Regions from separate parts of the Veillonella intestinalis genome, predicted to be linked through region 2. Evidence: a T-box and tRNA genes for the amino acid it is inferred to sense, from the RefSeq annotation. Region 2 holds a T-box; the other holds one or more tRNA genes.
What was found. A T-box is a leader RNA that pairs with one kind of tRNA and senses whether it is charged. The one in region 2 lies ahead of cysS (cysteine--tRNA ligase), so its partner is inferred to be a tRNA-Cys.

Region 1 (15,690 bases), on a different contig from region 2:
CAAAACTCCCTGGACAAATGCCAATACGCACTATACTAGCTCCTTTCAAGCTCATAGGGTACACAATACGTAACCTTTGTATAACCAAATTGCTGCTCTTTCAGTATATGCCAGCCTTCTGGTAACACAAGTGGTTCCTTTTCATGATGCTCCACAATAAGCATTCCATTTTCTTTTAGTAATTGTTGATTCACTACTACAGCTAACGTAGCACCTACAAAACCTTGCTCATAGGGTGGATCTGAGAAGATATAGTCAAATTGCCGACCTGCTAATTGTTTACCTGCTACTTCAATAGTAACTGGTAAAATTTCCACGTCTTGTTCAAAATGGCAATGAACTACATTTTCTTTAATAATACGCGCTGTCCGTTTATCAACGCAAACGGCTAGTGAGGCACCACGACTTACTGCTTCTAATCCAAAAGCACCTGTGCCAGAGAATAAATCAAGGACTGTCGTATCGACTAAACCATAATTACTTAACACATTAAAAATACTTTCACGAACCCGATCTTGGGTCGGACGTGTATTCATCCCTTTAGGTGCTTTTAAACTATGGCCTTTGGCACGACCTGCAATAATTCTCATACTTCCCTCTTTATGCCTACACTTGTCTCTTAATTATAGTATATTATATAACAAAATAAAAGTACATGTACGGTGAAAAATTAATTATAGGAACATTTCATCTTTTAAATTTCGTCCCATTAAATCCATTAAGGCCTCTTGTGGTGCTTTTTGATGATATAACACCTCATATAAAACACTTGTAATTGGCAAATCTAATTGCTTCGCTTGGGCTACTTCATACACCGTTTTTACTGCAAAAAAACCTTCTACAACCATATTGGAATGATTCATAATGTAATCCATAGTTTCGCCATTAGCTAATTTTTGGCCGGCAGCGCGATTGCGACTATGTTGACTCATACAAGTAGCAATTAAATCACCCATCCCTGCTAAGCCCGCATAAGTTTCGCGCCTTGCCCCTAAAGCAACACCAAATTTTGTCATTTCGTGAAGCCCTCGTGTAAGTAAGGCCGATTTACAATTGTCACCCAATGCCATACCATCAGCAATCCCAGCAGCTAGCGCAATAATGTTTTTAGTGGTACCTGCTAATTCTACACCGGTCATATCTTCGTTAACATACACTCTAAAATTATGGGTGCTAAGAGCTTTTTGCACAAACTCCGCAGTCTCTTTACTAGTACCAGCCACCACGGTGGTAGCTGGCAAATCACGGCCAATTTCTTCTGCATGATTAGGCCCCGATAAAATAGCTAGTCGATCTGTAATACTACTTAGTACCTCTTTAGCTACTTCTGATAATCGTTTACCAGTTTCTCGTTCAATGCCTTTTGAACAAATAACCACAGTAGTAGACTTGTTCACAAAAGAGTGTAATTGTTCTAATGTGTGCCGTACATAAATAGAAGGCGTTACAATCAGTAAAATATCACTATCTTTTGCAATCGTTGCTAAATCAGAACTTATCTGCAAAGAGTCAGGTAACATAACACCTTTCAAATAGGTCACGTTTTCACGAGTCGCTCGCAGTGCTTGAACTTGTTCTTCACGACGACAATAGAGCCAGGCTTCATTGCCTGCTTGAGCAGCTTTACACGCTAATGCTGTCCCCCAACTCCCAGAACCTATAATACCAATTTTCATTAGGAATCATCACGCTCCGTTCGTTCTACTTTTAGTTCTTGACCACGCAAGAGCCGTAAAATATTTTCACGATGTCGTAAAATTACAAATAAAGCGGCTACGCCACCAAAAATGATATACCAAAATGGTTCGCCAAAAACAATCATAAGTATAGGCACCAAGGCAGCCCCTACAATAGATCCTAGTGAAACATACTTAGTAAAGTAGACAATCACGGCCCAGGTAGCAAAACAAATAGCAGAAATAAGAGGCACTAAAAAAATAAGTACTCCTAATCCCGTAGCTACACCACGGCCTCCTTTAAAGCCCAAAAATACAGACCAATTATGACCAACCATTGCTAAAATACCACCTAAGAGCATTAAGTTTGGCTCTGGTGAAAAAATCGCTACCCCTGCCATACCTTTAGCCGCGTCACAAAGGAATACCGGTAAGGCTGCTTTCATGCCTAATACGCGATACGTATTAGTGGCACCAATATTCTTACTTCCATACTGACGCACATCAGTATTAAAAAATAACTTACCAATAATTAACCCACTAGGAATAGAGCCTAATAGATAGGCAACTAAAGCCAATAAAACCGTATACATTGTAAACATTAGTCGTCATCATTTCCCTTCTTGCCACGTAAAATTAAACGAATTGGCGTACCTTCAAAACCAAAGGATTCACGAAGACGATTTTCTAAGAATCGCATATAAGAGAAATGAATTAATTCTGGTTCATTAACAAATAATATAAATGTTGGCGGTTTTACGGAAGCTTGCGTCATATAATAAATCTTAGGCAAGCGTCCACTGCGAGATGGCACAGGATTTACATTTTGCGCATCAGATAACACTTGGTTGAGCACACTTGTAGAAATGCGCATATGCTGCTGTTCTGATACAAATTTAATCAAATCAGATAAGCGATGAATTCGTTGTTTAGTCAAAGCTGAAGCAAATAAAATAGGTGCATAACGCAAAAAGCCCATTTCATCATAAATATCTTCAGTATAGCGAATCGTAGTTTTATCATCTTTTTCAACTAAATCCCATTTATTGACTACGATAACAATACCTTTACCAGCTTCATGAGCATAACCAGCAATTTTTTTATCTTGCTCAGTCACTCCATCTACACCATCGAGTACAAGCACTACAATGTCAGCTCGATCAACAGAGCGCAAAGAACGTACAATACTATAGCGCTCTACTGGTGCATCAATTTTTGCTTTACGACGCATACCGGCTGTATCAATCAAAATAAATTTCTGACCATCATGTGTCCAATGTGTATCAATAGAGTCTCGTGTAGTACCGGCTACATCACTTACAATAACACGATCTTGCCCTAATAAGGCATTTGTTAAAGAAGATTTACCCACATTTGGTCGGCCAATCAAAGCAACGTGAATGGTATCTTCTTCTGATACTGCTGTGGCACCATCAGGAAAATGCTTAACTACATCATCTAGCAAATCCCCAAGATTCATTAAGTTTTTTGCAGAAATGCCAATAGGATCACCAATGCCTAAATTATAAAACTCATAAATATTTGCTTCTTGTGTTACACTATCAATCTTATTAACTACTAGAATAACAGGCTTGCCACTGGCTCGTAAAATATTGGCTACTTCTTCGTCTGCTGGTACTACCCCTTGTTTACCATCTACAACAAATAGAATAACATCAGCTTCTTCAATAGCCAATTGTGCCTGTAAACGCATCATTTTAGGAATTTCATGACTATCAGCGGTAATAAACTCTATTCCCCCTGTATCAATCATAGTAAATTCTCTATTTAGCCATTCTGCGTCAAAATAAATTCTATCCCGTGTTACACCGGGAATATCCTCTACAATGGAAATACGTTTATTTACTATGGCGTTAAACAACGTAGATTTTCCCACATTAGGACGCCCTACTACTGCTACTAATGGTTTTGCCATATTGTCACCTCAATCAAACATAAAATATCACTTTACATTGTAACATATTCAACGTAATCCATAAAGAACTTAGCCTTCACTATAAGCGTAAAAAACAAACTAATTGCTTTACTTCATCATAAAATAGACAAAAGGAGCTGTAAAGTGGAAATTCCACCTACAGCTCCTTTATAAAAGCACTATGTGCTAATTGCTAAAATTATTCAGCGTCAGAATCAGCAGATTCTACTGGTTCCATTAATTCAGTTAAAGCTAAACCCAATTTCTTTTCATCTTTGTTAAGAGAAATAACTTTAACTTCTACTTCACGACCACGAGTTAAGTAGTCTTCTACTTTAGCATTACGTTGTTTAGTAATTTGAGAAATGTGAAGTAAACCTTGGATGTCGTCGTTAACAGCTACGAATGCACCGTAAGCTACTAAACGAACAACTTTACCAGTTAATACATCACCCACGTTGATAGTTTCTTCAGCTACATCCCAAGGGCTCTTAGTTAATGCTTTTAAGGATAAGGAAAGTTTGTTGCTTTCTTCATCAAAGGATTGCAATTTAACTTCAATTTCTTGACCAACGGATAACACGTCTTCTACGCGTTTAATTTTGTGCCAAGAAATATCGGAGATGTGAAGCAAACCTTCAATACCACCGATATCAACGAACGCACCATAAGGCATAATTTTACGTACAATACCTTTATAGTTGTCGCCAACATTAATATTTTTCAAGGCTTCTTCTAATTTAGCCTGACGAGCTACTTCTAATACTGCACGACGGGAAAGAACCAAACGGTTTTTCTTTTCGTCGATTTCTAATACCTTAGCTTCAAATTCAGTACCTACTAAGCTATCAAGAGATTTAACGAAGTGTACATCCCCTTGGGAAAGTGGAATAAAACCACGAAGGGATTTTACAGTTACTACAAGACCAGCTGGAATTGCGTCCACACCTTTACAGATGATAGGTTCGTCTTTTTCCTGAGCTTCTTGTACATACTGCCAATCTTCGTCTTTAGCCAAACGAGTGATGGACAAGTAGATAGGATTATCTTCCTTGATGTGGTTCATGATTACGGCTTTGATGTGATCGCCATTTTTTAGCACGTCTTTTGCAGAGGCAGGTGCTGGATAAGCGATTTCAGTACGGTTCAAAGTTGCTTCTGTTTTATAACCGAAGGAAACGTACGCTTTGTCGTCGTCAACTTCTACTACAGTACCTTCTACTACAGTGCCTTTCTTAAAGTCTTCTGCCCAGTCAGCTTCTTTGGCTAACAATTCTTCAAATTCATTCATTGTGTCAATGACCTCCTTAATTATCCAGTCGGGTGTCGATGCACCGGCTGTAACCCCTACCGTGTTGACTTCGTTAAACCAAGCCAGTTCTAATTCAGCAGCGGTCTCTATATGATAAGTAGTACATCCAACGTCACGACAGACCTCTGCTAATCTGTTCGTATTACCGCTGTTTTTACCACCTACCACAATCATAAGGTCCACCGTTTTTGCCAAGTCTACTGCCGAATTTTGACGTTCTTGAGTAGCTGTGCAAATCGTTTTGAAAACCTTTAGATTTTGAGTTTTTTTCTCTAATATATCTATTATACTTTGAAATTTAAATTGTGAAAAGGTAGTTTGTACAACTACACCCCTATTTTCCACGAAAGGCAGAATTTCAGCTTCTTCTTCCGATTCTATGACTATGCCTTTGTTTTGCGCCCATAAATTGATACTAATTACTTCAGGATGCTTTTTTTCGCCCAAAATAACAAGTGACATTTCAGAGTCAATTACCGATTTAGCATCTTGTTGCGCTTTTTTTACATGCGGACAAGTAGCATCTACTACATGAAGGCCTTTATTAGTAGCTTCATCATAAATAGCAGGCCCTACCCCATGAGAACGAATAATGACAGTGCCTTTAGGAATTTCTTCCAAGGAATCCACAGCATATACACCATGATTTTCTAAATTGGCAACTACCTGAGGGTTATGAATAATAGGACCTAATGTATAACTACGGTCTAAATGGTTTGAGGTATCTTGTGCCATGCTTACAGCACGCTTTACACCATAACAAAAGCCACAATTTTCTGCAATACGTATTTCCACGTTTGTCTCCTTTATCGTTTAAAGTCAGGATGACTAGCTCTATACTCTTCCATTAGGCTTTCTAAGGCTGATTTAATTTCTTCATTTAAAGCAGCAATAGCTTCTGCTGTGGGCTTTGCTTTTTCTACAGGAATAGGCTTACCAATTATAGCCGCTACTTGTCCCCGTTGTATTGCATAGGAGCCCATAATTGCTACTGGCACTACTGGTACACCCGTGCGAAGAGCCATAGAAGCAACACCATCATGAAAACGGCCTAACATTTTATCTTTTTTTTGCCGTGTACCTTCTGGAAAAATACCTAATACCAAATTTTCTTTTAGCAAATTCATAGCATGTCGAATTGCGATTTTATCTACACCACCCCGTTTAAGCGGAAAAGCGCCTAACCAGCGGCAAAGAAAATTGGATATAGGATTTTTAAATAATTCTTCCTTAGCCATGAAACTTACATGTCTAGGCAAGGCATGCCCCACAATACAAGGATCATTATTGCTTTTATGATTTGGCGCTACTATTACAGGGCCTTCCTTAGGAAAATTCTCACGCCCTACTACATCTGTTTTGTATATCCAACCATATACAATTTGAAAGGCAGAACGCCATAAACATTCTGAAAATTTATCCATAAAGCAATACTCCTTTACTGTTCAGCTGCTGTTATTAATTGTACCATACGGTCTACAGTTTCATCAAAAGTTAAATTATCTGAATTCACCACAATCGCTTCTGGTACACAAACTAATGGAGACTCTTTACGATTGGTATCCATCTCATCACGCGCCATTACACTAGCTTTAATAGTTTCTAAGGAAATAGATTCTTTCTCTTTAGTTTCTAGCCAACGACGCTTAGCCCGCGCATCTACTGAGGCTGTCAAATAAATTTTTAATTCCGCCTGAGGCAACACAACCGAACCAATATCACGACCATCTAAAATAACGCCACCACCAGCAGCCATAGCACGTTGCTGAGCCACTAAAAATTGGCGTACCGTTTTAATGGATGCAATTTGAGATACAGAGTTATTGACCATTTGACTGCGAATAGCATCAGTCACATCTTCGCCATTAACAAATACTTTAAAAGCCTCAACAGTTGGTTCCAAACGCAAAGTTAAATTATCTAACAAAGTTGTTACAGCACTTTCATCAGTTGGATCAATTCCCTGCTGTAAAACTGCCCAAGTAACTGCGCGATACATAGCACCTGTATCAATATATAAATAGCCTAATTTTTTTGCTACTACTTTAGAGATACTACTTTTGCCTGCCCCAGCAGGTCCATCAACAGCTACAGCAATCCGCTTATTACTCATAATGCAAAACTCCTTGCCATGCAGTAAGCATGGACTTAAAAATACTATATTTCATCACTATACACAGCATGTTGAGCCGCCACATACGCAGTAGCAAAAGCGGCTTGTAAATTATAGCCTCCTGTAAAAGCATCAATATCTAATACCTCGCCAGCTGCATATAAGCCTTTTATTTTCTTTGACTCCATTGTCTTAGGCACAAACTCTTTAACGGAAATACCACCAGCCGTTACTATAGCTTCCGCAATCGGACGCATTTGTTTAAATGTTAATGGCATATGTTGTAAAACATGAACTAAGCGTAACCGTTCTTCCCGACTGATTTGATTGATAAATTTATCTGATTCTAGTTCCGCCAATTCTATTATGACAGGTATTAACCGCTGTGGTAATAAATCTTTCAAACCATTAGCTAATTGCTTCTTGGAATAGGTTACAAAATCACGTTGTATACGCTGATCTAATTGTTCTACTGTCAAAGCTGGTTTTAAATTAATCTCTAACAAAATCGTGCCTATATTCTTTTTCTTTAATAGCTTCCCTACGGTATGACTCAACGATAACACAATAGGGCCTGTAATACCGAAATGAGTAAACATCATTTCGCCAAATTGCTTACTCTGCACCTTGTCTTTAGCTACTACAGAAAGTTCAACATTACGTAAACTTAAACCCATTAAATCCTTTACCCATAGCTCTTTGGTTTCTAGAGGCACTAAAGATGGTCGCAAATCTGTAATCGTATGACCTACCGCTTCTGCCATTTTATAACCATCACCAGTAGAACCTGTCAAAGGATAGGATAAACCACCAGTAGCTAAAATAACAGCATCACCATAATAAGTCTCCTTATCGGTTACAACACCTTTTACTTCACCAGCTTCTACGATTATTTTTTTTACTGCTTCGTTCAAATGAAGTATACCGCCATACCCTTTAAAAACACGCATAAACATATTGCGTACTTCTAAGGCTGAGTCAGACTCTGGAAACACTCGGCCACCTCGTTCTACTTTAGTTGCTAGTTTCCAGCTATGTAATAAATCCAATAAATCACGATTATCAAATTGTTGATAGGCACTCATTAAAAACTTGCCATTACCAGGCGTTTTACCAATAAAATCAGCAATAGGTGCATCATTAGTAATATTACAACGCCCTTTGCCAGTAATACCCATTTTTTTGCCTACCATATTCATCTTCTCAATAAGCGTAACTTTGGCTCCTTCACGGGCTGCAATAGTTGCCGCCATGAGTCCTGCTGCGCCAGCACCTATCACAAGGATATGTTTCATTAACGGCCTCCTCTACTATGGCGTTGACTGCCACGATTAGCGCCACTACGACCAAATTGCTTTTTATTGTCTTTAGTTAATACACGTTTACCATTTGCATCATTATTACTAGTCTTGCCAAACGGTAATTTGCAAAAAGCTTTTAGTTGTCTTACTTCTTCGCCTTGTAATTTGCGATAAGCACCACGTTTTAAACCAGATAGAGTTAAACCACCATAAGCTATGCGTTTTAAATTGTACACACTGTATTTAAAATGTTCAAACATTCGACGCACTTGACGATTACGACCTTCATGAATAGTAATTTCTACCGTCGTAGTATTAGTTTTGCCATCAAATCCATAATCAACTAAATCTGCCGGCGAAGTTATACCATCTTCCAATGTAATCCCTTTACTCAAAGCCTCAAGATGTTCATCCAGAACTCGACCTTTTAGTTTAACTTCATAAGTCTTTGTAATACCTCGAGAAGGATGCATTAAAGCCTGTGCTAGGGCCCCATCATTAGTAAAAAGCAATAAGCCTTCTGTATTATAATCAAGTCGACCTACAGGATAAATTCGAGTTTTTATATCTTTTAAATAATCCATAACTGTCGCTCGGCCTTGAGGGTCACCTACTGAAGTGATACTTCCCTTTGGTTTATTAAAAATATAGTATTCCAATGCTTCAGGTTCAATCCGCTGCCCTTCAATCTTTACTCTATCAATGGCAGGATTAATTTTAACACCCAATTCTGTAACTAAGCGCCCATTAACTTGCACTTTGCCCGCTACAATTAGTTCTTCTGCTTTACGTCGGGATACATATCCACAACGGCTAATATATTTTTGCAAACGTTCTGTTTCCATCAGTATATCTTTACGCCTCCTTATGCTCAATTGCTATATCTTCAATTACTTCTTGCTTCAATGTCTCTACAGACTCAATCCCTACACTACGTAAGAAAGTATCCGTAGTGCCATATATAACAGGACGTCCTATACTTTCCTTCCGTCCTAATTCCATGACTAAATCCCGCGTGACTAGCTGTTTTAACACTTTTTCACAATTTACACCACGTATTTCTTCTATTTCACTCTTTGTCACAGGCTGCTTAAATGCAATCACTGCTAAAGTCTCCATTGCGGCTGGAGACAAACGATCTTCGCGCTGTCGAATTTGACTCACATAAGCGCTACTTTCAGGTGCACTTACCAATTCAGCACCTACACCGCTAATCTTAAGTCGCAGCCCGCGTTGATTCTTTACTAATTGCTCATTATAGAGTTGTAATAAGTGATCTAATTCATCTTCAGAGAGATTAAATAATTCACTTAAAAGAGCGAGTGGTACTGGTTTGGCCGCTGAAAATAAAACGGCCTCTACATGGGCCAATAACATCGCTTCCGTAGGCTGATTCACATCTGTCATACTCTATTTTCATACCTTTCTTTATACATAAACTGATTCAAAGGCTTAAATAACTTCACTAATTAGTGTTACATCTTGCAAAGAACCATCATTATTTCCCTCATTAGGAGCACTAATGCTAAAAATCTGTCGTTTCAGCAATTCGAGTACAGCAATAAACATAGTTACTTTCGCAGCTCTTACTGTAGTTTCTTCCAACAATGCGACAAAACTAAAACGACGTGTTTGTTTAGCTCGTAACAATAGGGAATCAATCATCTCCTCTAAACTATACGCTTCTTTTTCCACTTTAACCTTAGGCGGTTCAGGTACTACTTCTTGTGCCCGTTCATAGCAAGATTTAAAGATTGTATATAATTGAGCAATATCAAAACGAAATACAGATTCTTGTCCCCATTGACTTAACGCATCAGGACGACTAAAACTTTGACTACTTATTTCTGTCTTTGCAGTCAATGCATCGGTCAACTCTTTAATTTGTTTATACTCTAATAAATTAGCCACCAATTCATCACGAGGATCTTCCGTTTCCTCTGGATTTAAAGGGGCTGTTCGTGGCAATAGCATGCGAGATTTAATCTGTAATAAAGTCGCTGCCATGACTAAGAACTCACTACTATATTGAATATCAAAAGTTTGCCATAATTCAAGTTGTGCCATGTATTGTGAAGTAATTTCTACAATAGGAATATCATATATATCTATTTTATGCTTTTCAATTAAATGGAGTAATAAATCCAAAGGCCCTTCAAATACAGCCAACTTATATTCGTAGGATTTCATCCTGTCTCCTCACCTTATAGTCAAACAAATAAGAGGGGTTATAGGCCCCTCTTATTGCTATCACGAAGTCTCGATAACCTTTTTCTCATTGTATCATAGAAATTTACTATTTAACAACCTAAAGTATAGGTAAAATCCTATTATCTCCTTGTAATTTTGCCCTAATTCTGCTATCGTATTGATGATATTATATTACAAAGGACTTGACTATGAAACCACTTACTTTTTGGTGGCGCAACGCCATCTTACAGGCAGCCTTGTGGTGTATCCTCATCTTTGCCGTCTTTTACTATATTTACGAACCTATTACCTTGGGTTTTGATTGGGAAGATATAACTTTACTGGCTATCCCTTCCATCTTAGGTCTAGCTTTATTTCAGCAATTAATTCGTAGTACCTTGTGGCATCGTGTATTTTTAGGCCATGGTCTATTGGGCTTTAGCTGGGCCCTTACATATCCACTACTATATCACTGGTCGTATACAAAACCATTTTACTTTTATGAATTCTTTTCAGATTTCTTATTTGGCGCCTTGCTCTTTATGGGACTTAGCTTAATCCATTACTTTATAGCCTATCACTTACCCTATCGACGTAGGGTAAGCCTTATTATAGCGCTAATACAATGGAGCCTTTCTATAATACCTATAATTCAGATTGGCTACTACATAAAGACTTGGCATTGTTTAACGCCAGCAACCCTTATGGCATTATATCAAACGAATCCAGAAGAAGCATTTGGTTTCTTAAAAAGTGCTGGAGGAATCTGGGGCCTCATGGCTATGACCTTAGGAGCCATTCTTCTATTTTTATTCTACTACTGGTCAAATGAGGGCATGAGTAAACTTGCCCGCCGTCAAGCGATGAGTAAATTCCGCCTTGGTGGTTTAAGTATTATTTGTTTAAGTTGTGCTATCTATCTGCCCTTTGGCTTTTATCAAACTGATATAGTAAAAAACTGGTGTGATGTAGCCACATATATGAAAGAATTACAACAATATAGTGATAAACATCAGGCCATATATAATGAGTTACAATTAACAAATACAGATACAGCAGCGCAAAAAGTACCAGGTACCGTAATCTTAGTCATCGGTGAATCTTCTTCAAAAAATTATATGAAAGTATACAATCCTAATTTCGAATATGAAGATACCCCATGGCAAAGTGAAATGGCTGCCAATAATCCTAACTTTATCTTTTTCCGCAATGCCTATTCTTCATATGTGCAAACAGTGCCTACATTAGAAAGAGCACTTACAGAACGTAATCAATATGACGATAAGCCATTTTTAGAATCAGCCAGCATTTTGGATGTAGCTAAAAAAGCTGGTTACTTTACAAGTTGGTTTAGTAATCAAGGCGTATATGGCGAATATGATACGGCTATTTCACTGATTGCTAAAACAGCTGATCGCCCTCTCTGGGCCCATGAAGCATATATGTTCTCTGACAAATATGATGGCGTATTATTACCATTACTTGATCAAATAGAGCCTTATAAAAATAACTTTATTGTAATTCATATTATGGGCAGTCACATTTATTATAATGATCGCTATCCGCATGAATTCAGTAAATGGAAAGTTGGCGAAGTACCTCGTGGCAAAGAAGCCTATGCCAATAGTCAACTATACACAGATTGGCTCTTACAGCAAATCTATACCTATGGTAAAAACAAATTAAATTTACAAGCTATGATTTATTTCTCCGACCATGGTGAAAGTTTACATCATTCTCACAATCCAGATATTTTTGATTTTGATATGACACGTATCCCGCTCTGGGTATATGTATCCCCAGAATATGAAGCGGCCTTCCCTGAAACTACTTCAATTCTACGAGATCATGAACACAAATATTTTACTAATGATTTACTCTATGATTTTATATCAGGCATTCTACAAGCGCCTTCCAATCGATATGATCGAAGTCGTGACTTCTCCAATCCAAATTATCGCTTTGACAAGTATAATTTGACAACCTTATTGGGACAAGAGCCTTTGACGAATGATCCAGAAGCAGTAGATCCATAAACCACAAAAGCGAAGTAAGCTATAACAGCCTACTTCGCTTTTTTATTTCAAATTATAGACAACCCTCACTAGTAATGAATATACCAAGACTTCAGATTGAAAATTTTATGCCAATGGCAAGGATAAATGAACAACCGTACGTACAGGCTTTTTCACGTTTCTATCAGTACTCTTAAAACCTAATGCTTTATATAATTCCTTAGCGCTTTCTATGCTAGGCAAACTATCCAATAATAAAGTCTTGTAGCCTTTTTCTTTAGCTTCTTCTACAATAATATGAGCAATATTCATACCAAGGCCCGTACGACGAAATTCTGGACGTACATACAAGCGTTTCATTTCAGCTGTTTCATAGTTCACATGACGTAATGCTACACAACCAGCTGGTACATTGTCTACAAAGGCAATATATAAAGCTTCGCGTTCCCCTTTGTACTTATCTTCTAATCCTTCAAATTCCTTTATATCGGCCGCTACACCAAGGGACCGAACATAATCGACAAATAATTTTTTTACTTCATCAATATACTTGTGACCATCCCGAAGTTCAAAGTTCATACAAAATCCTCCTTTAGCTAGGCCTTACAGCTACTAAGCAATCCATTCCTAGCAATTACCTTTTAAAACTAACAGCTAAAGACTTAGCTGCTAAAATAATCATTTTATGGCTATGATTAATTCTTCATTTATATAGTTCGCTATGGAGGATTAAAACTCCTTCTTTTGAATTAAAACTTCTTAAAATAAAAATAGACTGAACACGAATGTTCAGTCTAAATGGTGCCGAGGACCGGAATCGAACCGGTACGGTTGTCTCCAACCGACGGATTTTAAGTCCGTTGCGTCTGCCTGTTCCGCCACCCCGGCATGGGTGGAATATATATGGAGGCGGCACCCAGAATCGAACTGGGGAATAAAGGTTTTGCAGACCTCTGCCTTACCGCTTGGCTATGCCGCCAAAAAAGTGGAGCGGAAAACGAGATTCGAACTCGCGACCCCCGCCTTGGCAAGGCGGTGCTCTACCACTGAGCTATTTCCGCACACATGGTGCCCCAGGACAGAATCGAACTGTCGACACAAGGATTTTCAGTCCTTTGCTCTACCGACTGAGCTACCGGGGCAAACGTGGCGACCCCGATCAGATTTGAACTGACGATCTTCGCCGTGACAGGGCGACATGTTAACCGCTACACCACGGGGCCGTTTACGTTACTTTGTTATTATAGGGGTTTCAGCAGTAAATGTCAAGCAACTTTTTTAAAAGATTTTTAAGCTTCTTTTTCCTACTTACATAAGCCTTAACAACGAAAATAATTCTACCATTTTTCTAACCACTTTGTCTAGTGCAAATTTAAAATTTTATTTCAAATCTTTAATTTGCACTAGTCATCCACATTCTATTCCCTCTTATTCAGATTTTCCGCCCAAATAAGCATCCATTACTCTTGGATTATTAGCAATCTCTTGGGCAGTACCATGAAGCACAATTTTACCTGTTTCTAATACATAAGCATAGTCAGAAATTTTTAAAGCTTGCCGTGCATTCTGTTCTACCAACAACACAGTAGTACCAGCCTCATTAATCTCTTTTATGGTTTTAAAAATATCATTAACTACTAAAGGTGCGAGTCCCATAGATGGTTCATCCAATAGCAATAACTTAGGCCGTGCCATTAGGGCTCGACCAATCGCCAGCATTTGCTGCTGTCCGCCCGACAAAGTGCCACCAAGCTGATAACTGCGTTCATCTAAAATAGGAAATCTTTGAAACACAGCTTTAATATCTTGCTCTATTTCCTTATCTTTGCGTGTATAAGCCCCCATTTCTAAGTTTTCATACACAGACATATCTTGCAATATTTGACGGCCTTCTGGAACTAAAGAAATCCCTTGTTTTACTATATCGTGAGTCTTCTTATAACAGATATTCACGCCATCAAAGGTAATAGCCCCTTCAGAAGGATTTAATAACCCCATAATGGTACGCATCGTTGTAGATTTACCAGCCCCATTAGCACCAATAAGTGAAACAATAGAACCTTCAGGCACTTCAAAGCTAATATTCTTTATAGCGGTTATATTGCCATAACCAGCTACAACACCTTCTAACTTTAGCATCTTATGCCTCCTTCCCTAAATACGCTTCAATAACTAATGGATTGGCTTGAATTTCAGCTGGCGTTCCTTCTGCAATTTTTTTACCAAAATTAAACACCACTAATCGATCACAAATATTCATCATTAATGACATATCATGTTCAATAACAATAACAGTAATTCCTAAATCGCGAATTTTACCAATCAATTGACGCAATAATTCCGTTTCACTATCATTCATACCCGCTGCAGGTTCATCCAACAAAATTAATTGCGGATGTGTTGCTAAAGCCCTCGCTATTTCAAGTCTTCGCTGTTTGCCATAGGGCAAAGAAGTAGCCACTGTATTAGCATCTTCAGCTAAACCTACAAATTCAAGAAATTCATAGGCAATTCCACGACAGCGTTCTTCTTCAATGCGCTGCCGTTTAGTTCGTAAAAAACTACTTAAAAAGCCAGAACCCGTTCGACAATGCATACCAGTAAATACGGTGTCCAAAGCTGTCATATTGCCAAAAAGCCGAATGTTTTGAAAGGTGCGCGCAATCCCCATTTCTACCGTACGATGAGGCTTAATACCAACAATGGATAAACCATCAAATACAATTTCACCGTCTGATACAGGAAATACACCAGTAATTAAATTAAATAAGGTTGTTTTACCGGCTCCATTAGGACCAATTACACCATATACTTCACCTTGTTCAACACCAAAGGATATGCCTGTCAAAGCAGCAATACCGCCAAAGCGTTTACTTACGTCATTTAGTTCTAATAACATGGCTATCCTCCTATCGTTTATGTTCTTTAGGCTGCTCTAAATGTTCAGCCCTCATACGTTGAAAACGTTCTGTTAAAACCTGCTGCTCACCAGTTGGTTGATAATCTTTAATCCAACCAAATTTTCTACCGATACGATCAACCACTTGTTCGGTAATCAAACCATCGGGGCGAACAGCCATAAGCACGACTAACAAAATACCATAAATTACATCTCGGTAATCAGCCATAAAGCGTAATACTTCAGGT
Region 2 (15,690 bases):
TCAATATTTCCTGGTTTAATAATTCCCATGCGTTGTTGCTCTTCTAAAAAGCTTCCGAGTAATTCCCAGTCTCGCTCAAATACCCGTAACACATGATCTACTAAAGATGGTACTGATGCAAACATTAACCGATAATGATCACCACTTATAGCCGCATACAAATCAGACCGCACAGAAAAATATTTCTTCAACTTAGTCACACAATCTAATGTAGGGTCTTCAAGGATTTCTTTATGAAGATTATAAAAATCCTGACTTTTCTCAAATAAAATTCGTTCAATAATTTCATTCTTTGAGTGAAAATTCTCATACAACGTGCGTTTGCTAATATTTAACCGCTTAGCTAAATCATCCATCCGAAAGGATGAGCCATACAATTCTATTTCAGCTACGGCAGCTTCAAGAATTCGTTGCTTCATTGTCGCCTCCCTCACTTTACATACAAACTTACTTTCACATCAACAACATATGCTAGACATACACTACACATATATTACACAAAAATTTATAAAGTTTTTCATAAATTATAGTCAATATACGTCAAAAAAAGTTCTCAATCCATTACGCCACTAGCCCACGAAAACCGAATTGAAAACTCTAGTACCATATCTCAGTTTAACTAAAAATAATTCAAATGTCAATATCAAAAATAGCTTTCTAGCAGTATATATCAACTTTTTTCAGCATAAAAATTTTGCACAATTTAATTGACAAAAATATTTTCATCAAGTATAATAAATGAAGTAAATCGAAAAATATAGCAGTCATTACATTTTATCGATATAATCTTTGCACCTTAGTGTGTATTATCTTTTTTGATACCGTATTTTCTAGGAGGAATCTATGAGTTTTTACAATGTAACTAAAGACACAAAATTTGAAGACATTTTCAAAGGTGGCGTTGAAGCCGAATTACACGGAACTCGTGTATATATGACTTTATATCTTTTAGCTAAGGAACAAGGTTTAGACGACGTAGCCGCAGCCTTCCATGAAATTGCTGTACAAGAAGCTGAACACGCAGGTTTTTATGCCCTCTGTAATGGTGAACAAAAACCAGATTTTTGGGCTGTAGCTAAACAAATTCAACAACTGGAAGAACAAGCTGGCGATCGCTTAGACGCCCGTGCTGACGATTTACGTGCGGCTGGCCTTACAGAAGCAGCTGACCATATGAACTTTATTGCCAAACAAGAAGTAAATCACGGCAACATGCTAAAAGCCTTATTTGAAAAATATGGCAAATAATCGAGTAAATACTAATAATTCTACTAAATAATCCCTAAATTAATACATAAAAAGGTCCTCATAGATAAACACTTACTAATGTGTTTATAATCTATGAGGACCTTTTGTATTTTATTTTGCTAAAATAAGCATTAATATATACAAATTTAACAGGATTTTATATTATAAAAAGATTATATTCATTTCTAAGAGATAACTTAGTTAAACTATTTAAATTTAACAATCAATGCACTATTTTTAATTCATATTTCCTATATATAAAAAGATATCCTAATTATGATACAATAAATACAATCATACTACTTAGCATTCAATTAACCAATAAATGCTTACATGTAATGTTTTGGAGGATTTATGTATGAACTGGTTACAGCAAGAACGGCTTGGCCTCGCACTCTGTGCAGCCATTGCCATCCCCTGTTATATATTAGGACAATTTTTTCCTTTGATTGGCGGACCTGTCATCGCTATATTAACAGGCATGGGTATAAACCAATTATCATTTAATCGTCAAGTCGTTAATCCCGGTATTACTTATACTAGTAAAAAAATACTGCAATATGCAGTTATTCTTCTTGGCTTTGGCTTGAATCTACAAGTTGTATTAAAAACTGGCCTAGAATCACTACCTATCATTCTTTGTACCATTACAGTAGCCTTACTTATTGCCTATATATGTTATCGCACTATGTCTATTTCTAGTTCAATGGCTACATTAATTGGTGTAGGTTCTTCTATATGTGGCGGTTCTGCCATTGCAGCTACTGCCCCTATTATAAAAGCTGACGATAAAGATATTGCCCAAGCTATTTCAGTCATTTTCTTCTTTAATGTGCTAGCCGCCTTACTATTTCCTGCACTCGGTACTTTATTAGGTATCTCACAACTATCAGGTGAAGCCTTTGGTCTATTTGCTGGAACGGCTGTTAATGACACTTCATCAGTTACAGCTACCGCCTCAACCTGGGATAGTATGTATGGTCTAGGCAATGAAACCTTAGATAAAGCTGTGACTGTAAAATTAACTCGTACATTAGCAATTATTCCAATTACCCTATTTCTCGCATTTTTAACTAATAAGCAAAACAATGCCAACAATTCAGCTCATTTAAATTCCAATACTACTATTACAGCACCAACTCCCCCTTCAATCAAAAAAGTGTTTCCTCATTTTATTCTTTACTTCATTGGCGCTAGTCTTATTACGACCATGGCCTCGATGATTGGCATCTCAATTGAAATATTTACACCTATGAAAAGCTTATCTAAATTCTTTATTGTAATGGCAATGGTAGCCATTGGCCTAAACACAGATATAGTAAAATTGATTCGTAGTGGCTCACGACCGCTATTAATAGGCTTACTATGTTGGACAGGTATTACCATTTCAACTCTTTTATTACAATACAGTTTAGGGCTTTGGTAAATATCAATACAAACATAAAAGGTCCGTAACTAAATGTATTAGTTACAGACCTTTAAGATATGGTGCCGGAGGTGGGACTTGAACCCACACGGTGTTACCCGCTTGATTTTGAGTCAAGTGCGTCTGCCATTCCGCCACTCCGGCACGTTCGGAACATTAATTATTATACGCAAACTTTACAATCATGTCAATATACTTTTACAAATTATTTTTGCTTTCTAATTTACAAAACTACTCACTATTTAATAGATTTATTTTTCGTGTCTATTTGACTCTTCTATTGCAGTTGTCATTTGACACGCCTACTACAGTTGTTTATAATATATACACATATATACACAACTATAATTCTACATATAAAATCATAGTTAATACACACTTGGGGACGTAATGGTTTCGACAGGGGTGCGTGTATCATAGATAGCGAGTCGGCGTTCCATGAGGCCGTAAAACAGTGGAACTTTTAAATTAAACGCAAAAGAAAACTTTGCATTAGCTGCATAAGCTACGTCTTACCTTGCTCTGCCCGTGAGCAGGGATAAGGCGTCAAACTACGGGCTCGCCTAATTTATCTGCTCAAGTAAATTAGGTTAAACCTCTGAGCTGGGTTAGTGTAGTTTGTCGTTGTACAATAGCTGACTGAGATTCTAAAACAGCGACTGCACTCGGAGAAGTCTATGGGGCAACGCTTTTGGACAGGGGTTCGATTCCCCTCGTCTCCACCACAACTAATATAGGCAGTAGGAATAGTCATTGACTAATTCCTACTGCCTTTTTTATATTTCAAATAATTTTAAATTCCCTATAACCCCTAGTTTTATCTTCACCTATGCTCCCTTTTACGTTAATAATCTCGGCTCTGCTCTTTCATACGCCGACGAATATCTCGTTGAGCATCGCGATCAGCTATATCTTGACGCTTATCATAATTCTTCTTACCAGTTACAAGGCCTACTGTCACTTTTATTAATCCATGAGCAAAATGAAAATTCAAAGGGACTAAGGAAAATCCTTTTTCTTTTACTTGACCTAATAGACGATTGATTTCACTGCGATGCATCAGTAACTTCCTAGTTCTCATCGGTTCATGATTAAACTGATTCCCTTGCTCATAGGGACTTATATGCGCTTGAAATAAAAATAATTCACCATTTTGAATCCCACAATAACTATCCTTTAAATTCAAGCGACCTTGGCGAATTGATTTAACTTCAGTACCTGTTAATACAATACCCGCTTCAAATGTTTCATGTATATGATAATCATGGCGCGCTTTGCGATTATCAGCAATTAAACTACTACTATCTTTTTTTGCCTTACTCACTACGTTCCTCCTCAACTTCCATTACTTCTTTTTACTACCTTTTTTCTTACCTTTACTGCCCTTCTTACTCTGTTTCTTACTTTTCGATTTCTTAGCTACTTTATTAAAAGAGTCCCGACCTGATTTTTTACGACCTTTTCTATCGCTACTAGCTGAAAACCGCTCTTTTTTACCAGTCTTACTGTCTTTGGCACTACTATTACGGAAGCTTTTACCTGACGAAGCTAACCGTGTACGACTTTGCAATGACTTTTGAATTAAAGTGGCTGCATCTACATCACCAAGCAAGAAATCTATTTGTTTCTTATCCTTATCGGCTTTTATAAGTGTCACTTGAACCGTTTCACCTAGATGGTATGTCCTGCCAGTGCGACGACCGACTAATAAAAAATGTTCCTCATCAAAGAAATAATAATCATCATCCATAGTGGCAATATGCACTAATCCATCAATACCATTTTCAAGTTCTACAAACATGCCAAAAGATGTAATAGAACTAATCTTGCCTTCAAACACTTCCCCTACATAAGGTTCCATATATTGAACTTTTTTCAAATCATTAGTATCTCGTTCAGTAGCAACCGCAACTTGCTCTTGAATAGAACAATGTTCAGCTGCCTTTGCTAGGTATTCTTCAGAATCATCATATTTACTATATCCATCAGGCCAATGCAATTGCTTTTTCAAAAGTCGATGGACTATCAAATCAGGATACCGTCGAATAGGTGATGTGAAATGGGTATAACAAGCAGAGGCTAAACCAAAATGACCCACATTAGCCGAGGAATAGCGCGCTTGTTGCATAGAACGCAAGGTCATAATCTGAGCTATTTGCTCTACATCAGTCCCAACTAAACTATCTAAAAATCGCTGAATATCCTTTGGTTCTACAGCCCCATCAGCTAAATGAAACGGTTTGCCTAAATACGTCACTACAGTCTGTAAAGCTTGCAATTTTTCTTCACTTGGTTGCTCATGAATTCGATAAATAGCTGGTTTATTCGAATCCCGTAAATAGGTAGCTACTGTTTCATTAGCAATTAACATACACGCTTCAATAATCTTTTCCGCAATGGTTCTATCTTTGCGTACAATATTAAGCGGTGTGCCATCATTGGCTAACAATATTTTATACTCAGGAAATTCAAAAGAAATAGCTCCTGATTTTTCACGCATAGCAATTAATATCTTTGCTACTTCATGTAATTCATGCACCATTGGCATAAGTGGTAGTAAATCATCAGGAATAATCTCTTCTTCTAAAGCTTTATATATTTCAGGATAGCTACAACGACGATCTACCCGAATTACCGATGGACTAATGGTAAAATCAACCACTTTGCCTGCATGGTTAATCTCCATAATACAACTCATAGCATAGCGGTCTTCCTTAGCATTTAAACTACAAATGCCATTTGACAATACCGTTGGTAACATAGAGACTACGCGGTCTACCAAATATACACTAGTCCCGCGTTTATAGGCTTCCTTATCGAGCTCCGTATTGCCTCTTACATAATGGCTTACATCCGCAATATGAACCCCTAATTGGTAATGACCATTAACTAACTGCTTACAACTGACTGCATCGTCTAAGTCTTTAGCATCTTCCCCATCAATAGTAATCATAGGCACTTCACGCAAATCAAGGCGCTTGCCAGTAGGTAATACATCAAAACTTACTTCTTCAGCTTCTTTTAAAACAGGCTCTGGAAAGGCAAACGGAATTTTATGGGCTGCCATAATACAGTTAATATCTACCCCTATATCCCCTGTATAACCCAAAATTTCTTTGATTTTCCCTTCAGGGCGACGTCCTTTAGCATCTGGCCAAGAAGTAATCTCCACTAAGACTTTAGCACCACTACGTGCCTCCAAAGAATCTGGCAAAGGCACATAAATGTCATCACCTAAACGCTCATCATCAGGCACAACAAAGCCAAAATTCTTTTGTCGATCATAAGTACCTACAATCTCTGTATTCACATGCTCTATTATGCTTTCTACACGACCTTCTGGTCGTTGATCACCAACACGACTAAAACGCAATATATAAGCTACGACTTTATCATTATGCATAGCTCCATTACGTTCGTCTGGTCCAATAGCTACTTCATAGGTGCCAGTTGGATCTACTACTAAGCCTCGCCCATTGCGCAAACTTTTATAGGTCCCTTCTACAACATTAATTTGTTTCTTGCCAGCCTTAGCCTGCGCGGTCGGTGCTGCTAATTTATAGTAATCACCACTGCGTTTTACTAATAAACCAGCCTCAGATAGTGCTTGTACTTGCTCCATAAAAGTTTCTAATTCATCAGCCCCTTTAATCCCTAAAATATAAGCAGCATCTTCTATATGATACGCTTCTGGACTAATGGCTTTGAAAAAGGCTAAAATCTTGTTTTTCATATCTTCCATAGTTTCTTACCTCTACCAAAAAAGCCTGCACAAGGCAGGCTCCCATTAATATTGATTTAAGTAAATTCCCAAGAATAAGCTTAAGGCGGCAAAAAGAATCCCTAATACGATAGTGCATTTTGATAATAAACCATCAAGACCACGAGCTTTACCACCAAATACGGAATCAGCAGCACCACTTACGGCGCCCCCCATACCAGCACTCTTACTCGATTGTAACACAACCACCAAAATCAATAAAACAGATACTACCACTTCTGCAAACATCAAGAAATTTCTCACAATTGTCATCCTTCCTATGGCTCATTCTTTTTTGCTGAATTACTACGATGCTCTAAATACTTCTCTAACTTTCGTTTCACTCGTTGTAATGCATTATCAATGGATTTAACACTTCGGTTGTATTCAGCCGCAATCTCATTATAAGACTTGCCATCTAAATACCCCATTAATACTTTACCTTCTAAATCACTTAAAATAGATCCCATTTTTTCTTCAATATCGGAAAATTCTTCACGATTAATAAATAACTCTTCAGGATCTGTACCTTGACCTTCAATCAAAACATCCATCAAGGTTCGTTCCGCTTCATCCGCATAAATAGGTTTATTCAAAGAAATATACGAATTAAGAGGAATATGTTTTTGCCGTGTAGCCGTTTTAATGGCTGTAATAATCTGGCGAGTTACACACAGTTCGGCAAATGCTTTAAAAGAAGCTAGACGATCACCTTTAAAATCCCTGGTGGCTTTATAAAGGCCTATCATCCCTTCTTGAATAATGTCTTCTTTATCGGCACCAATCAAAAAATAAGATCGTGCTTTGGCGCGCACAAAATTTTTATATTTATTGACTAGATAATCCACAGCTAAGTGGTCATCTTGCTCTTGCGCTAATTTACAAATTTCTTCATCAGATAACTCCACATAACGACGATATTCATCGTTTAAGCGTTCATTAACGCACATGCCAGCCTCCACTTTCCTGTTCTAGCAGAACACAACTAATGTATCTCTCATTATACTTGATAGACCCCAGTTCTGCAAGGCTATTTATTTCCACGTCGCAAGCTTTCCCATTCCTTAGCTACTTCACCATCTAACTGGTGACCGACTTCATTCCGTTGTAAACGCAAACTATCCCGTTTATGAAGCCCTTTATAATATCTTTGTTCATCCAATTTAGCACGTTCTACTTGTGCTTTTAACTCTCGCGCTGAAATACGCAAAGCTCCAAATCCTAAGACTTGACTTTGTTCTGCATAATCTGATGTACATACATACACATTAGCATACGTATTTTTAAAAGTAAACACAGTCCGCTCAATATATGAATCAGCCGTTTCACCATCCGCTGTATATACTTCTAAGAAATCATCAGTCATGTATTCTTCGGCCGCACCAGAATTGGCAAATTTTCCATCAAATACCAAAATAACGCGATAACCTTTATGCTTGCCATAATTCTGTAAAATGCTCTTGATGCGTGACCGTGCATGTTCTAAGGAGCTTTTACTAATTTTCTTTAGCTCTGGCCAAGCAAAAATCACATTATAACCATCTACAATTAAAATGTCTTCTTTCATCTTAAGACCTCATTATTGTCGCTGTCGCACCGCTTCATATAGTAAAACTGCCGCTGCTACTGATGCATTTAACGAATTAAGGCGCCCATACATAGGAATTGTCACTAAGAAATCACAGCGTTCTTTCGTTAAACGACTCAAGCCTTTCCCTTCATTGCCAATTACTAACACTAAAGGACTCGTTAAATCAGCTTGGTATAAGGTCTGTTGCCCTTCCATATGAGCACCTAGTACCCAAAAACCTTGCTTCTTTAATTCCTCAATTGTTTGTGCTACATTGCCAACTTGTACTAGGGGTATGCATTCCAAAGCACCGGCCGATGTTTTAGCTACCGTAGCATTAATCGGTGCTGTATGACGTTTAGGAATGAGCACCGCCGTAGCACCACAGCATTCTGCAGTACGGATGATAGCACCCATATTATGGGGATCTTCAATGCCATCTAATAATACTAAAATAGGTGCTTTTTCCTTTGGCCAATTTGCCAACACTTCATCTAAATCAGCAAACTTTACTTGCGCAGCCAAAGCAACAACGCCTTGATGTACCACGCCATTTGCATATTTTGCTAATTGATTATCACCAACACGACGAATTTCAATTCCTTTTGATTTAGCTAGGCCTACTATCTCTTGTAAAGAACCTTGCACTTTATCATTTGCAATAAAAAGGCGCTGAATCGTACGATCAGCTTTTAACGCCTCACGCACCGCATTGCGACCTACAATATAATCACTCATAGTTATTCAGTCTCCTCTATTACATCGTATCTAATGTATATTGAAATGCTTTCGCCATTAGCTCATGTAAACGCTCTTGCTGATTGGTTCGATATAAATACCCCAATACGGCTTCAAAGGCAGTACTTGCTCGATATTCTTGTACAGTAGCACTTTTAGGTACATGCACATTACTATTGCGAGCACGCTTCGCTACTTGTAGCTCTATATCAGTCAGTATAGACGTTTCTTCCCAAGCTTGTAATACTTTTGCCTGCATTTTAGCACAAATAAAATCTGTTACTAAATTATGTAACACTTGTACTTTCATAATGCCCGCTTCAGTCATACGCTCACGAACAAACAAAGAATATACGGCATCGCCTATATAGGCAAGCATGAGGGAATCCTCAGCGCTAGCTGTTATAATTCCCTCATGCTCCTTTATAGCTTTTAATTTTTCAATGGCCGTAGTCCGTAAAAATTGATAGCGCTTAAAGTTCACGTTTCTTCCACCGTGCCCCTTGTGGCGAATCTTCAATAACTACACCAATATTAGCCAATTCATCACGAATTGCATCTGCTAAGTCCCAAAGTTTACGTTCACGGCAATTCTGACGAACATTCAAAATAACCTGCATTAATTGTTCGTATTCTTCGGCACCAGCCCCTGCATTAGGACCTTCCCAAGCTTGTTCTAAAATACCAAGAATATCTGTCATCATTTTGAAAATAGTTTTTACTTCATCTAATGTTTTATGACATACTTTACCATTGCAATTTTGTACAGCTTGGTAATAAATGTTAATTTCTTTTGCGAGCCCAAACATTGGAGCCCCTGCCAAAGAGGTATTAAAGTCATCAGCCATAGCATCTTCAAACTCAGATGCATATTTACGTGCATTATCTAATAAGGCTTTTGCTTCTTCATCACATTCGCCTTCTTCTTGATTTTCTAAATAGAGAAGATTTTCAATGGCTGTTGTCATACGTTCTAAAGACTTATTAGCTTCTTCCAAGCGTTCATCACTAAAATCCAATGGACTGCGATAATGAGTACTTAATAAGAAATAACGAAGTGCATCAGGACTATATTCTTCTAAAATATCTTTTACTAAGAAGAAATTATTCAATGATTTACTCATTTTTTCCTGATTAATTGTAATAAAGCCATTGTGCAACCAGTAACGAACAGCTGGATGATGTCCTGTACAACCTTCGGACTGAGCAATTTCATTTTCATGATGCGGGAAAATTAAGTCGCTACCGCCACCATGGAAATCAAATTCTTCCCCTAAGTATTTATTACTCATAGTGGAACATTCAATATGCCAGCCAGGGCGACCATTACCCCATGGACTTTCCCAGAATGGTTCACCTGGTTTTGCGCTTTTCCAAAGAGCAAAGTCCATTGGATTATGTTTACGATCATCTACATCTACACGAGCGCCTGCTTCCATGTCTTCAAGGGTACGACCTGATAATTTACCATAGTCTTCAAACTTTTCAACACTGTAGTACACATCGCCATCTAATTCGTAAGCAAAACCTTTTTCGATTAAAGTAGCAATCATGGCTACGATTTCATCAATATGTTCTGATACACGCGGATATACATCAGCATGACGCACATTAAGAGCATCCATTACATCAAAATAGGATTCAATATAACGGTTAGCAATAATGTCCCAAGATACGCCTTCACCATTAGATGTATTAATAATTTTGTCATCCACATCTGTAAAGTTCTGTACATACGTTACTTTATAGCCAATATGGGTCAAGTAACGACGAATAACATCCCAAGTAACAAACGGACGAGCATTGCCAATATGAGGATGGTTATATGGTGTTACACCACATACATAAATCTTAGCTTCTCCCTCCTTTACTGGCTTAAATATTTCTTTTTCTCTTGTCATCGTATTGAATACTTTAATTTCTCTCATCGCTACCGATGCCTCACTTCCATAAAAATATAAAAAGCCACCATCTCATTACAGAGACGGTGGCCCGCGGTTCCACTCTGTTAAGTCCTATGTAGCACTCACTCAAACGCATAACGGGCGCAACCGAATAGATCTACTGAATTCAATCTATCAACTCCCGAATGCATTTCCCTTGGCCACACTTGAACCCTTCCACCATTTAGTTCTCGCTGTAAAGCTAGTCACAAAGTACTTATTTCGTTCATCGTCTTTAATAACAATTTTTATCGATATATAGAGTATAATAGCATGAAAGACTGTTAAAGTCAATGTCTCGCAAGCATATCTACACAATTTATTGACGATAAATTAAATAGAGCGCAACTAATATATATCTTAGTAAAAGTGAAGCCTACTAATAATTGTAATTATAGATATATAGTAACAGCAATAACACTAACAACAGTAATAATAATAGTAATATCAATAGCAATACTAATACTAATACTAATACCAATGCCAATGCCAATATGTATACTTATTTCTCTATGGACACAATATTTACAATAGTATCAACTGCCAATTGCATATGTTCTACACAAGCAAATTCATGAGGGCCGTGTAAATTTTCTACTCCAGTAAATAGATTTGGTGTTGGAATACCCATGAAAGAAATCTTAGAGCCATCAGTACCACCACGAATTGGCTGAATTAATGGTGTAACGCCAGCTTTTTCCATAGCAGCTTTAGCTATTTCAACACATTCCATATGATCTTTAATAACATCATACATATTGTAATAGCTATCTTTAAGTGTAAGTGTAATTACGTCACGACCATATCGTTCATTTATTACTTTAGTGGCTAATTCAAAAAGTTTCTTTTTACTTTCAAACAAACCACGATCATGATCACGAATAATGTATTTCATAGTACCAGATTCAATACCTGTCTCATTACTCGTCAACATAATAAATCCTTCGTAATCTTCAGTTAATTCTGGCACAGCAGCTTGTGGTAACATACGATCAAATTCCATAGCCAATTTATTACAATTAATCATTGTATTTTTAGCTGCGCCAGGATGAACAGATACACCATGCAATTCTACTGTTGCTGCACAAGCATTAAACGTTTCATACTCTAATTCACCTAAGCGAGTGCCATCAATAGTATAAGCAAAATCTACTGGAAAATCCTTTACATCAAAAAGATCAGCGCCACGACCAATTTCCTCATCTGGTCCAAAAGCACACATAACAAGACCATGTTTTATTTCTGGATGTTCTTTTAAGTAGCGAAGACTCTCCATAATTTCTACTATGCCCGCTTTATCGTCGCCACCTAACAAAGTCGTCCCATCAGTAACAATCAAAGTCTTGCCTTTGTAATTAGCTAAATTAGGAAAATCAGCTACACGACTATATAAGTCTTTATCTTTATTAAGGAGAATATCTGTACCGTCATAGTTTTCAATAATCCGTGGGGTAATATTTTCAGCATTATAATCAGCCGTATCCATATGAGCAATAAAGCCTATGGCTGGCACATCTTCCTCTGTATTAGCAGGCAACGCACCTATAACAAAGCCATTATTTTCATTAATCTTAACACCTTCTAAGCCAAGTTCTTTTAAATCGGCTGCTAAGACCTTAGCGAAGGCAACTTGTGACTCTGTACTTGGTACCGTTGTAGATGCTTCATCAGAGCGTGTGTTTGTTTTTGTGTAACGCAAAAAGCGTTCAATCATGGTTTCCATAATAATCCTCCTTAATAAAAACTATGACTACGCCTTAACTATGCCCCCACGCAGTTAAGTAAATATGGAACAAATGAAAAACAAAATTATATACATAAAATATATACATAAAAAAGCGGGAGGTTTCCCTCCCGCAGTCAAAATTGGCTTGTCGGAAAACCAATACAGCTTGCACATTATATTTCAGTGCCCTAATTGATACGTTTAAACCAATAACAATTAATTATAGTTTGCTAATTGTTTCATCTAAACGAGCTAATGTTTTATCCTTACCAAATAAAGTAATAATATAATTTAAATCTGGGCCATGCATTTGGCCTGTTGTAGCAATACGAATCGGCATAAATACGAATTTACCTTTTAATTTAGTTTCTTTCATAATGCCTTTAATCGTTGCTTTTACTATATCTGGTGTAATTTCTTCTAACCCAGCTACTGCGTCACGGAATGCCTTAAGCACTGTTGGACAAGACTCTTCTGCTAATACAGCTTTAATATCCTCAGCATGTGCTTCATCTAACACAAACGTATCGTCAAAAATAAGCTTGGCTTCATCCTTAATCTGAGCACCAAAACTAATATGATCCTTTAAGCATACACAAAGCATAGTAAGTTTTGCTTTTTCCGCTTCATCTGGTGTAGCTGATGCATAACCAGCTTCTTGCAAATGAGGCAAGCATAATTCATACAAAGCTTCATCACTTAAATTTTTCATATAGTTAAAGTTAATCCAATTTAATTTATCAATATCAAATACAGCTGGATTTTTTGCTACACGATCCATAGAGAAGTTCTGAATTAATTCTTCAGACGTAAATAATTCTTGTTCCCCTTCTGGTGCCCAACCAAGTAAGGCTAAGAAATTATCAATAGCATCTGGTAAATACCCCAGTTGACGATATTGATCCACAGAAGTCGCACCATGGCGCTTACTCATCTTCTTATAATCTTTACCAAGAATTAAGGAAATATGTCCAAAAGTTGGTACATCCCAACCAAGAGCATTATAAATTGCAATTTGACGTGGCGTATTAGAAAGATGTTCTTCAGCACGAATAACATGAGTAATCCCCATCGTATGATCGTCAATTACAACAGCATAGTTATATACAGGAATTCCATCAGATTTGACAATAACAAAATCGCCAACGCCATTAGATTCAAAAGACACATGACCACGAACCATGTCATTAAAAGCAAAGGTCTGATTTAATGGTACACGTAAACGAACTGTATATTTGCGGCCTTCTTTTTCATAGGCAGCAATCTGTTCGTCCGTTAAATGACTACAATGACCATTATATTTAGGCGTTTCACCCCGTTCTAACTGGACTTGACGCTCTGCTTCTAATTCTTCTTCCGAGCAATAACAACGATACGCTTTACCTTCATCCAACAAGCGCTGTGTCACTTCTCTATAAATATCAAGGCGTTCTGTTTGACGATATGGGCCGTTTTCACCACCTACATCAATACCTTCATCCCAATCCATGCCTAACCATTTAAGGGCTGCTTTGATATTTTCTTCGCTCTCCCGCGTAGAACGAGCTAAATCTGTATCTTCAATGCGAAGAAGGAAAGTACCTCCTTCTTTACGTGCCAATAACCAGTTAAACAATGCTGAACGAGCACCGCCAATATGAAACGGGCCAGTTGGACTTGGTGCAAAACGCACTTTCATCTTTGCCATGTATATATCCACTCCTTTACTATCATCTTGGCTTTCCTTTAGGGCTATCTCTATATTGAATACTATATAAAACCGTATAAAAATTCCTATACTTTGTCTTTATACAGTATACAAAGTCGCTACAGCTTGCGCTGCCAAACCTTCTAAACGTCCAAAAGCACCTAACTTCTCGTGAGTCGTTGCTTTTACACTAATAAAGTCTTCACCAATGCCTAACACATTCGCTAAATTTGCTTTCATAGCCTGAATATGAGGTTTTAATTTTGGCGCTTCTGCAATAACCATAACATCTACATTATACGCCTTAAATCCTTTTTCGTGTAGTAGCTTCACAACTTGCTTTAATAGCTCCATACTAGAAGCATCCTTGAAAGCTTCATCTTCGGGCGGGAACCAATAGCCAATATCAGGTAAACCGGCAGCCCCTAATAAGGCATCCATCAGTGCATGAATCAATACATCTGCATCACTATGGCCATCCGGACCAAATTCACTTTCAATTTGAACACCGCCTAAAATACAAGGACGTCCCGTTTTAAAACGATGTACATCATAGCCAAAGCCTACACGCATCATAGGTTCTGTCACTCCTAAATACTGTTTTGCTTTTACAATATCCGCGGGGGTTGTAAGCTTACAGTTTGTATAATCACTAATTACAATATGTACTGGTTTCCCTTGATGTTCGACTAAAGATACATCATCAGTCCCCAAATAATTTGTTTTTCGTGCATACGCTTGTGCTTCTAACAGCCACTGACGTCTAAACCCTTGTGGCGTCTGCACAGCATATAACTCACTACGCTTTAGTGTCTGTGCCACAGTCTGGTCTGATTTTACCTGCTTAATAGTATCTACTACAGGTACAGCAGCTACAGCCGCACCATATTGCTGAGCCGTAGTGGCTACAGCTATAAATAAATCAGATTTAGCCATCGGCCGTGCACCGTCATGAACTAAAATAATTTCTGACGTTTCACTAACAGCCTCAGTACCAGCTATCACTGAATCTTGTCGTTCTGCGCCCCCAAGCACATAAATAGGTTTCCAAGGCAAATCAAGCTTTGCCACTTCGTTTTGAACAGCCTCTAATTCACCATCAGCTACCACAATAATAACTTCAGTTAAATTTGGGACTTGCGCCATATGACGAAGGTTCCACTGCAATACAGAATAGGATCCTAAGCGCAAAAAGATTTTATTCGTTTCACATTGCATTCGTTTGCCCGCACCGGCAGCCAATAAAATACAACTAATCATTCTTTAGTTCCTTTCGCTTTAGCGAAAATCATTCGCCCTGCACTAGTCTGCAATACAGACGTAACCATTACATCAATAGAGGTATCTACATATTGAGCACCATTTTCAATAACAATCATAGTACCATCATCTAAATAGGCTACCCCTTGATTATCTTCTTTCCCTTCTTTAATTACCTGCACGCGAATCCATTCACCAGGAATCATAGCTGGTTTTAACGCATTAGCTAAATCATTAAGATTTAAAATTTCAATGCCTTGTAGACTAGCTACTTTATTTAAATTAAAATCATTTGTCACGATTTTCCATTTTTTATCTAATGCTAAGCGCAT

Region 1: it has a tRNA-Cys gene. The T-box ahead of cysS (cysteine--tRNA ligase) is inferred to sense a tRNA for this amino acid. The anticodon was not compared.

What each region holds. Positions count from the first base shown of each region.
Region 1 is NZ_CALPCB010000002.1:159,246-174,935, reverse strand. It holds gene coaD (pantetheine-phosphate adenylyltransferase) at 1-31, opposite strand, end outside; gene rsmD (16S rRNA (guanine(966)-N(2))-methyltransferase RsmD) at 36-590, opposite strand; gene NFR27_RS02190 (NAD(P)H-dependent glycerol-3-phosphate dehydrogenase) at 675-1,676, opposite strand; gene plsY (glycerol-3-phosphate 1-O-acyltransferase PlsY) at 1,676-2,269, opposite strand; gene der (ribosome biogenesis GTPase Der) at 2,278-3,612, opposite strand; gene NFR27_RS02175 (bifunctional 4-hydroxy-3-methylbut-2-enyl diphosphate reductase/30S ribosomal protein S1) at 3,812-5,719, opposite strand; gene NFR27_RS02170 (lysophospholipid acyltransferase family protein) at 5,731-6,348, opposite strand; gene cmk ((d)CMP kinase) at 6,363-7,037, opposite strand; gene NFR27_RS02160 (BaiN/RdsA family NAD(P)/FAD-dependent oxidoreductase) at 7,082-8,332, opposite strand; partial or broken gene NFR27_RS02155 (pseudouridine synthase) at 8,470-9,183, opposite strand; gene scpB (SMC-Scp complex subunit ScpB) at 9,194-9,745, opposite strand; gene NFR27_RS02145 (segregation and condensation protein A) at 9,791-10,528, opposite strand; gene NFR27_RS02140 (phosphoethanolamine transferase) at 10,738-12,564, shown strand; gene NFR27_RS02135 (GNAT family N-acetyltransferase) at 12,670-13,122, opposite strand; tRNA gene NFR27_RS02130 (tRNA-Leu) at 13,343-13,431, opposite strand; tRNA gene NFR27_RS02125 (tRNA-Cys) at 13,448-13,522, opposite strand; tRNA gene NFR27_RS02120 (tRNA-Gly) at 13,530-13,604, opposite strand; tRNA gene NFR27_RS02115 (tRNA-Phe) at 13,610-13,685, opposite strand; tRNA gene NFR27_RS02110 (tRNA-Asp) at 13,691-13,766, opposite strand; gene NFR27_RS02105 (ABC transporter ATP-binding protein) at 13,972-14,682, opposite strand; gene NFR27_RS02100 (ABC transporter ATP-binding protein) at 14,684-15,442, opposite strand; gene NFR27_RS02095 (branched-chain amino acid ABC transporter permease) at 15,453-15,690, opposite strand, start outside.
Region 2 is NZ_CALPCB010000003.1:99,918-115,607, forward strand. It holds gene NFR27_RS03170 (TetR/AcrR family transcriptional regulator) at 1-419, opposite strand, end outside; gene NFR27_RS03175 (ferritin family protein) at 844-1,248, shown strand; gene NFR27_RS03180 (YeiH family protein) at 1,607-2,674, shown strand; tRNA gene NFR27_RS03185 (tRNA-Leu) at 2,735-2,818, opposite strand; RNA gene ssrA (transfer-messenger RNA) at 3,056-3,399, shown strand; gene smpB (SsrA-binding protein SmpB) at 3,519-3,998, opposite strand; gene rnr (ribonuclease R) at 4,020-6,407, opposite strand; gene secG (preprotein translocase subunit SecG) at 6,462-6,698, opposite strand; gene sigH (RNA polymerase sporulation sigma factor SigH) at 6,713-7,384, opposite strand; gene NFR27_RS03215 (NYN domain-containing protein) at 7,465-8,001, opposite strand; gene rlmB (23S rRNA (guanosine(2251)-2'-O)-methyltransferase RlmB) at 8,014-8,742, opposite strand; gene NFR27_RS03225 (Mini-ribonuclease 3) at 8,762-9,226, opposite strand; gene cysS (cysteine--tRNA ligase) at 9,216-10,670, opposite strand; T-box leader at 10,720-10,924, opposite strand; gene pepT (peptidase T) at 11,188-12,408, opposite strand; gene gltX (glutamate--tRNA ligase) at 12,632-14,098, opposite strand; gene ispD (2-C-methyl-D-erythritol 4-phosphate cytidylyltransferase) at 14,198-15,358, opposite strand; gene NFR27_RS03250 (PIN/TRAM domain-containing protein) at 15,355-15,690, opposite strand, start outside.